Regions from separate parts of the Streptomyces chlorus genome, predicted to be linked through region 1. Evidence: riboswitches for the same ligand, from Rfam matches in the RefSeq annotation. Region 1 holds a riboswitch; the other holds the start of a gene.

What was found. Region 1 has a riboswitch for cobalamin ahead of cobN (cobaltochelatase subunit CobN). Riboswitches for the same ligand answer to the same signal wherever they lie in the genome.
Region 2: another riboswitch for cobalamin. It lies ahead of ACFPZI_RS13625 (cobalamin biosynthesis protein); the one in region 1 lies ahead of cobN (cobaltochelatase subunit CobN).

The regions. Positions count from the first base shown of each region.
Region 1 covers NZ_JBHSOA010000003.1:307,279-311,150, reverse strand. The annotation lists gene ACFPZI_RS01805 (precorrin-8X methylmutase) at 1-630, opposite strand, end outside; gene cobG (precorrin-3B synthase) at 627-1,949, opposite strand; cobalamin riboswitch at 1,995-2,146, shown strand; gene cobN (cobaltochelatase subunit CobN) at 2,180-3,872, shown strand, end outside.
Region 2 covers NZ_JBHSOA010000025.1:448,702-452,573, reverse strand. The annotation lists gene ACFPZI_RS13635 (inorganic phosphate transporter) at 1-1,110, shown strand, start outside; gene ACFPZI_RS13630 (hypothetical protein) at 1,143-1,364, shown strand; cobalamin riboswitch at 1,608-1,746, shown strand; gene ACFPZI_RS13625 (cobalamin biosynthesis protein) at 1,872-2,873, shown strand; gene ACFPZI_RS13620 (cobyric acid synthase) at 2,894-3,872, shown strand, end outside.

The sequences.
Region 1 (3,872 bases):
GATGGCGCTGCCTCCGCGACGGCCTCGGACGACCAGGTGTTCCAGGCCCGAGGGGTGGGCGGCCAGGGCGTCCTTGGACTCGGCCGCGCCGATGAAACCGACGGGCACGCCGATGACGGCGGCCGGCCTCGGCGCCCCCTCCTCGATCATCTCCAGGAGGCGGAAGAGCGCGGTGGGCGCGTTGCCGACGGCGACCACGGCGCCCTCCAGACGGTCGCGCCACAGCTCCAGCGCGGCGGCGCTGCGCGTGGTGCCGAGCTTCGCCGCCAGATCCGGCACGGCCGGGTCGGAGAGGGTGCACAGCACGTCGTTGCCGGCGGGCAGCCGCTTGCGGGTCACACCGCTGGCCACCATCTGCACGTCGCAGAGGATCGGGGCCCCGTCGCGCAGGGCCTCGCGTGCGCGGGCCACCACACCGGGTGTGTGACCTATGTCGCGGACGAGGTCGACCATCCCGCAGGCGTGGATCATCCGGACCGCGACCTGGCTGACGTCGGCGGGCAGGGCCGCGAGGTCCGCCTCCGCGCGGATGGTGGCGAAGGACCGGCGGTAGATGGCCGCCCCGTCCTTCTCGTAGTCGTAGGGGGTCACGGTGCTCTTCTCGCTGCTCTCGGTCGTCGTACGGCTCATGAGGTGAGGGCCGCCAGGGCGGCGGCGAGGTGGGAGGGATCGTCCAGGGCGGCGGTACGCGCCGGCCGCCCCTGGGCGGCCATGCCGATCCGGTAGCCGCCCTCTGGGGCGGCGACCACGTCGATCCGGTCGCCCCGGGGGTGGCCGCAGCGCCGCTCGCAGCCGGACCAGTACAACGGCAGGGGGGAGCGGCCCGCGTCGGCGAGGGCGGCGGTCGCGTCCGCCCGCACGTCGGAACGCGACTTTCCGCACCCCGGCCGGCCGATGCAGGCACCGACGCGCAGCCAGGGGGAGGAGGCGTCGGTGACCAGGCCGGTGCCGGCGAGACGGGCCAATGCGTCGGCCGCTGTCGCCCCGCTCCTCCCGTGGGCGGGGACGACGATGCCGCGCCACGGTGTCAGGCGCATTTCGCCCGACCGGACTTCGGCGGCCACCCGGGTCACGGTCCGCCATTGACGGGACGTGAGACGGCCCAGGGGTACATGGACGGACAGGGCCGCCCCGATCACCCCCGGCGGCGGACCCTCCAGCGGGGTGCGGTCGTTCGTGGCGCGGTCGTTCGGCGCCGGAACGCAGCCGATGCCGGCGGCGGTCAGGCGGGACCGGACCGCATGCGTCAACTCGCCGGGAGAGAGGTTCAGTTCGTCGACCCGCCAGACCCGCGCCCCGGTCTCCCGCAGCATGTCGAGGAACGCCTCGGCGGCGAGCAGCGCGGCCCGGGGCGCCTCCTCCCCGGACACCCGCAGGGCCTCGTCCGCCGAGCCGATGACGAGCAGGGCGCCGCCGTCGCCGACCGCACGCACGGTCACATCGGCGCCGAGTCCGGCGACATCGCCGCGCCCGTCGTCGAGCGCGAACAGGAACCGCCCGGACAGCGCCCGTGCCGCCTCGCTCGCGCACAGCGACGCGTCCAGGGCCGACAGCCACGGCCGCACCTCCCGGACACCCCGTCCGTCGAGACCGGACAGCGGCGAGGCGACGATGTTGCGGGCCCGTTCGTGCCCGTGTGACGGGAGCAGCCCGGCCGCGTCCAGCAGCCCGGCGAGCCGGGTACCGCAGTCGTCGCGCAGTCCACGCACCTGCACATTGCCGCGCGAGGTCAGATGCAGTTCGCCGTCGCCCAGTCGGTCGGCCGCGTCCGCGAGCGCCTCGGCCTGCGGCACGGTGAGCACCCCGCCGGGCACCCGGACCCGGGCCAGCGCCCCGTCGTCGGCCGTGTGCAGCCGCAACGACCCCGGACAGGCGTCACCACGGTCCCGGGAGACCACTGTGGCCTGGGACGACGGAGGGAGGGGAGCCGTGGACATGGCGGCGAGCATACCGATCGTCACACCGCCTCCAAGCCCTGCCCTCTTGCCCCGACCCTTACTATGTCTCTCGGCGGATCATCGGATCCGCCATCGCCACGACGGCGACAGGGAGGAAGCCCGGTGCGAATCCGGCGCGGTCCCGCCACTGTGAGTCCGGCCACCACGAGGCCGGACGAGTCAGGAACTCCCGCCGTCCACCACTGCCCGGGGCGCGGATCCCGAGGAAGGCCGGCCGACGCATGCCGCATTCGTCCGGGGAGCGCTCGACGCACCCCCGCATCCTGCTCCTGTCGACGTCCGACACGGACCTGCTCAGCGCCCGCGCGGCCGACGGCCCGGTGCCCTACCGCTTCGCCAACCCCTCCCGCCTCCCGCTCGACGACCTGCCCGCGCTCCTCGACGGCGTCGGCCTGGTCGTCGTACGCCTCCTCGGCGGACTGCGCGCCTGGGAGGACGGCCTCGGCCTGCTGCTCGCCGACGGCCGCCCGGTCGTCGTTCTCACCGGTGAACAGGCCCCCGACGCCCAGCTGATGGCCGCCTCCACGGTCCCCGTCGGCATCGCCGCCGAGGCGCACGCCTATCTCGCCCATGGCGGACCCGTCAACCTCGAGCAGCTCGCCCGCTTCCTGTCCGACACGGTTCTGCTCACCGGCCACGGCTTCGAGGCGCCCGCACCCGCGCCCACCTGGGGCCCGCTGGAGCGCACACCCCGCGAGGACACCGACGGCCCGACCGTCGCCGTGCTCTATTACCGCGCCCATCACATGAGCGGCAACACCGCCTTCGTCCACGTCCTGTGCGACGCCGTGGAGAACGCGGGCGGGCGGCCCCTGCCGCTGTACGTGGCCTCCCTGCGCGCCCCCGAATCCGAACTGATCGAGGAGCTGCGCGCGGCGGACGTCATCGTCACGACCGTCCTCGCGGCCGGCGGCACCAAGCCCGCCGAGGCGTCCGCCGGCGGCGACGACGAGTCCTGGGACGCGGGCGCGCTCACCACCCTGGACGTGCCGATCCTCCAGGCCCTGTGTCTGACCGGCTCCCGCACCGCCTGGGAGGAGAGCGACGAGGGCGTCTCCCCGCTGGACGCCGCGAGCCAGATCGCCGTGCCCGAGTTCGACGGCCGCCTGATCACCGTGCCGTTCTCCTTCAAGGAGATCGACGCCGACGGCCTCCCGGCCTACGTCGCCCACCCCGAACGCGCCGCCCGCGTGGCCGGCATCGCCGTGCGCCACGCCCGCCTGCGGCACATCCCGGCCGCCGACAAGCGCCTGGCCCTCGTCCTGTCCGCCTATCCGACCAAGCACTCCCGCATCGGCAACGCGGTCGGCCTCGACACCCCCGCCAGCGCGGTGGCCCTCCTGCGCCGACTGCGGGACGAGGGATACGACTTCGGCGACACCGACGTCCCCGGACTGGCCTCCGGAGACGGCGACGAACTGATCCGCGCGCTGATCGAGGCGGGCGGCCACGACCAGGACTGGCTCACCGAGGAACAGCTCGCCCGCAACCCGGTGCGCATCCCGGCCGCCGACTACAAGCGCTGGTACGCCACCCTCCCCGAAGAACTGCGCACCGCCGTCGAGGAGCACTGGGGCCCGGCGCCGGGCGAGATGTTCCTCGACCGCAGCCGCAACCCGGAGGGCGACATCGTCCTCGCGGCCCTGCGCCGCGGCAACCTGCTGATCCTCATCCAGCCTCCGCGCGGCTTCGGCGAGAACCCCATCGCCATCTACCACGACCCCGACCTGCCGCCCTCCCACCACTACCTCGCCGCCTACCGCTGGCTCGCCGCGCGGGCCGAGGACGGCGGGTTCGGCGCGGACGCCATGATCCACCTGGGCAAGCACGGCAACCTGGAGTGGCTGCCGGGCAAGAACGCCGGCCTGTCCGCCGCCTGCGGCCCCGACGCCGCCCTCGGCGACCTCCCCCTGA
Region 2 (3,872 bases), on a different contig from region 1:
CTGGTGGGCGCCTTCCTCTCCGTGGAGGTCGCCAACACGATCTCCAAGGGCCTCGTCGACGAGGCCGGCATCCGTCCCGAGGTCATCTTCGCCGCACTGGTCGGCGCGATCCTCTGGAACCTCCTGACCTGGCTGGTCGGTCTGCCGTCCAGCTCCTCGCACGCCCTGATGGGCGGCCTGATCGGCGCCACCGTCGCCTCGGCGGGCTTCGGCGCGGTGCACGGCGACGTCCTGGTCACCAAGGTGCTGATCCCCGCGATCGTCGCGCCGCTGGTCGCCGGCCTGGCCGCGATGTTCGCGACCCGGCTGACCTACCGCATGGGCCGCAAGTCGGCCGACAGCAAGGCCTCCGAGAAGGGGTACCGGGCCGGACAGATCGCCTCCGCCGGTCTGGTCTCCCTGGCCCACGGCACCAACGACGCCCAGAAGACGATGGGCATCATCACCCTGGCTCTGGTCGCCGGCGGCACCCTCGCCCCGGACTCCGACCCGCCGATGTGGGTCATCCTCTCCGCGGGCATCGCCATCGCGCTCGGCACCTACCTCGGCGGCTGGCGCATCATCCGCACCATGGGCAAGGGCCTGACCGACCTCCAGCCGCAGCAGGGCTTCGCCGCCCAGACCAGCGCCGCGACGGTCATCCTGGCCTCCTCCCACCTCGGTTTCTCCCTGTCCACCACGCACTCCGTCTCCGGTTCCGTGATGGGTGCGGGCCTGGGCCGCAAGGGCGGCGTGGTCCGCTGGTCGACGGCCACCCGGATGTTCGTCGCCTGGGGCCTGACGCTGCCGGCGGCGGCCCTGGTCGCGGCGATCGCCGAGTGGGTCTGCGGCTTCGGCAGCTGGGGCACCGCCCTCGTCGCCGTCTTCCTGATCGCCTCCAGTGCGGCGATCTGGAAGATCTCCCGGCGCGAGGTCGTCGACCACACCAATGTCAACGTCACTGACGCCACTGACGCCACTGACGCCACTGACGAGGAGCAGAGCGGCGTCGTGACCGCGGCCATGGCCGCGGTGGCGCCCCCGCCGGCGAGCCCCGCGGCCGAGGAGCTCTCGGCCACCATCCCGGCCCCCACCGACCCGATGGCCCCTCCGGCCAGGACCACGGTCTGACCCCGCAGGAAGACACGTAGGAGAAGAGCACCATGAAGATCGACTGGGCGGCCCTCGGTTCCGTCTTCGGCGTCAGCCTCGTGGTCACCGTGGCCCTGGTGGCTCTGTTCACCCTGGGCATTACCGGACTGTCCCGCCGTGAACGGGCCGCCGCCCAGGGCGAGTCCGCGGTCCTGGCGGTCACCGGCGCCTACGCCTGCTTCGCGGCCTGCGCGGCGGCGGTGACGTACGGGATCTATCTGATCATGGCCTGATGACTTCCTGACGGCTGCCTGATTCCGGGGCCGGGGCCCGGGCCGGCGTCCCGGTCGGGTTCATGCCGTCCGGCGGGCGGTGCGGGGCACGTTGCCTCCGTACCGCCCGTTTCGCGCTTCCCGGACCATCCGTCGACCGGACCCGGACCGCCTGCCGGCCGTTTCCGCTCCGCCCGTCACGCCGCGGAACCCCTCTGTGGGCCTCAGCACACTTCAGCCTCGCAGGTCAAAGGCAAGTTGACGGTTCTTCCGGACCGTGGTGAACTGCCGGAGCCATTACGGCGGCAGGAGAGGAAGCCGGTGTGAATCCGGCGCGGTCCCGCCACTGTCACCGGGGTGAACGACCCCGGGAGCCAGGAACTCCCACCGCCGGTCTCGTCGAACCAGGGCGTGGACACCCTGAGTGAGGACATACCGCCATGCCCGGCTGCCTGTTGAGGTCGACCAGCGATGCTCCGCCCCGGCTCGGGGCGGCCACTCCCACCGGATCCCTCACCGGCTGAACCCATGGGTGCCGATCGCGAGTTCGCGTACGGCGCCGCCGCCGGCCTTCTCGGCGACCTGTTTCTCGGCGATCCCCGCCGAGGGCATCCGGTCGCCGCTTTCGGGCGGGCCGCGGCTGCCGTGGAACGGGTTCTGTGGCAGGACGACCGGGGTCGGGGCGCGCTGCACACCGCCGTCTGCGTCGGCGGGGCCGTCGCTCTGGGGAGCCTGGCCGCCCGCCTCGTACGGTCCTCCCCCGCCGCCTCCGTCGCCCTGACCGGCGCGGCCACCTGGGCCGTCGTCGGAGGGACGTCGCTGGCCCGGGAGGCCCGCGCCATCGGGCGTGCCCTGCAGTCCGGGGACGTCGAGGCGGCGCGGGCGCGGCTGCCGCACCTGTGCGGGCGGGACCCGCAGGCGCTGGACGCCGAGGGGATCGCCCGCGCGGTCGTGGAGTCCGTCGCCGAGAACACCTCCGACGCCGTGGTGGGCGCCCTGGTGTGGGGGGCCGTCGCCGGTGTGCCGGGGCTGCTCGGGTTCCGGGCCGTCAACACCCTGGACGCCATGGTCGGCCACAAGTCCCCCCGCCATCTGCGGTACGGCTGGGCCTCCGCGCGCCTCGACGACGTCGCCGGGTGGCCCGGGGCGCGGCTGACCGCCGTACTCGCCGCGGTCGCGGGGCCGGATCCGCGGGGTGCCGTCCTGGCCTGGCGCGCGGATGCCGCGAAGCATCCGAGTCCCAACGCCGGGCCCGTGGAGGCGTCCTTCGCGGGCGCGCTCGGCGTGCGGCTCGGCGGGACGCTGTCCTACGCCGGGCGGGTCGAGCACCGCCCCGTCCTCAACAGCGGCGGCCGTGCCGTGACCGTGGCGGACATCGACCGCTCGGTACGGCTCTCGCGGCGCGTCGGCTGGCTGGCACTCGGCGTCGGCGCCGCCGCGCGCATCGGCGTACGAGCCGTTGTGCGGGCCGGCGTACGGGCCGGTGTGCGAGGCGTCCCGAAGGCGCGCGGAAAGGGGCGTACGGCATGACAGGCGGTATGACGGGCGGTATGACGGGCGGCGGCCTGCTGGTCGCCGGTACGACGTCGGACGCCGGCAAGAGTGTGGTGACCGCCGGGATCTGCCGGTGGCTGGTGCGGCAGGGCGTCAAGGTCGCGCCGTTCAAGGCGCAGAACATGTCGCTGAACTCGTTCGTGACGCGGGAGGGCGCCGAGATCGGGCGGGCGCAGGCCATGCAGGCCCAGGCCTGCCGGGTCGAGCCGACCGCGCTGATGAACCCGGTGCTGCTCAAGCCGGGCGGAGAGCGGAGCAGCCAGGTCGTGCTGCTGGGCGAGCCGGTCGGTGAGCTGAGCGCGCGCGGCTACCACGGTGGGCGGCAACAGCAGCTCCTGGGCACGGTGTTGGACTCGCTCGCACAGTTGCGGGCCACGTACGACGTGGTGATCTGCGAAGGGGCCGGCAGCCCGGCCGAGATCAATCTGCGGCGCACCGACATCGTCAACATGGGGATCGCCAGGAACGCCTCGCTCCCCGTCCTCGTCGTCGGCGACATCGACCGCGGCGGGGTCTTCGCCTCCTTCTTCGGCACCGTCGCGCTGCTGTCACGCGAGGACCAGGAGTTGGTCGCCGGCTTCCTGGTGAACAAGTTCCGGGGCGATGTGTCGCTGCTGGAGCCGGGCCTGGACATGCTGCACGGTCTGACCGGGCGGCACACCTACGGCGTGCTGCCCTTCCGGCACGGGCTCGGCATCGACGAGGAGGACGGACTGGCGGTGTCCCTGCGGGGTGCCGTGCGGGAGTCCGCGGTCGCCGCGCCGGTCGGTGAGGACGTGCTGCGGGTCGCCGTGTGCGCGGTGCCGCTGATGTCCAACTTCACGGACGTGGACGCGCTGGCCGCGGAACCGGGCGTCGTGGTCCGTTTCGTGGACCGGCCCGAGGAACTGGCCGACGCCGACCTCGTGGTGGTGCCGGGCACGCGCGGCACCGTACGGGCGCTCCAGTGGCTGCGGGAGCGCGGGCTCGCGGACG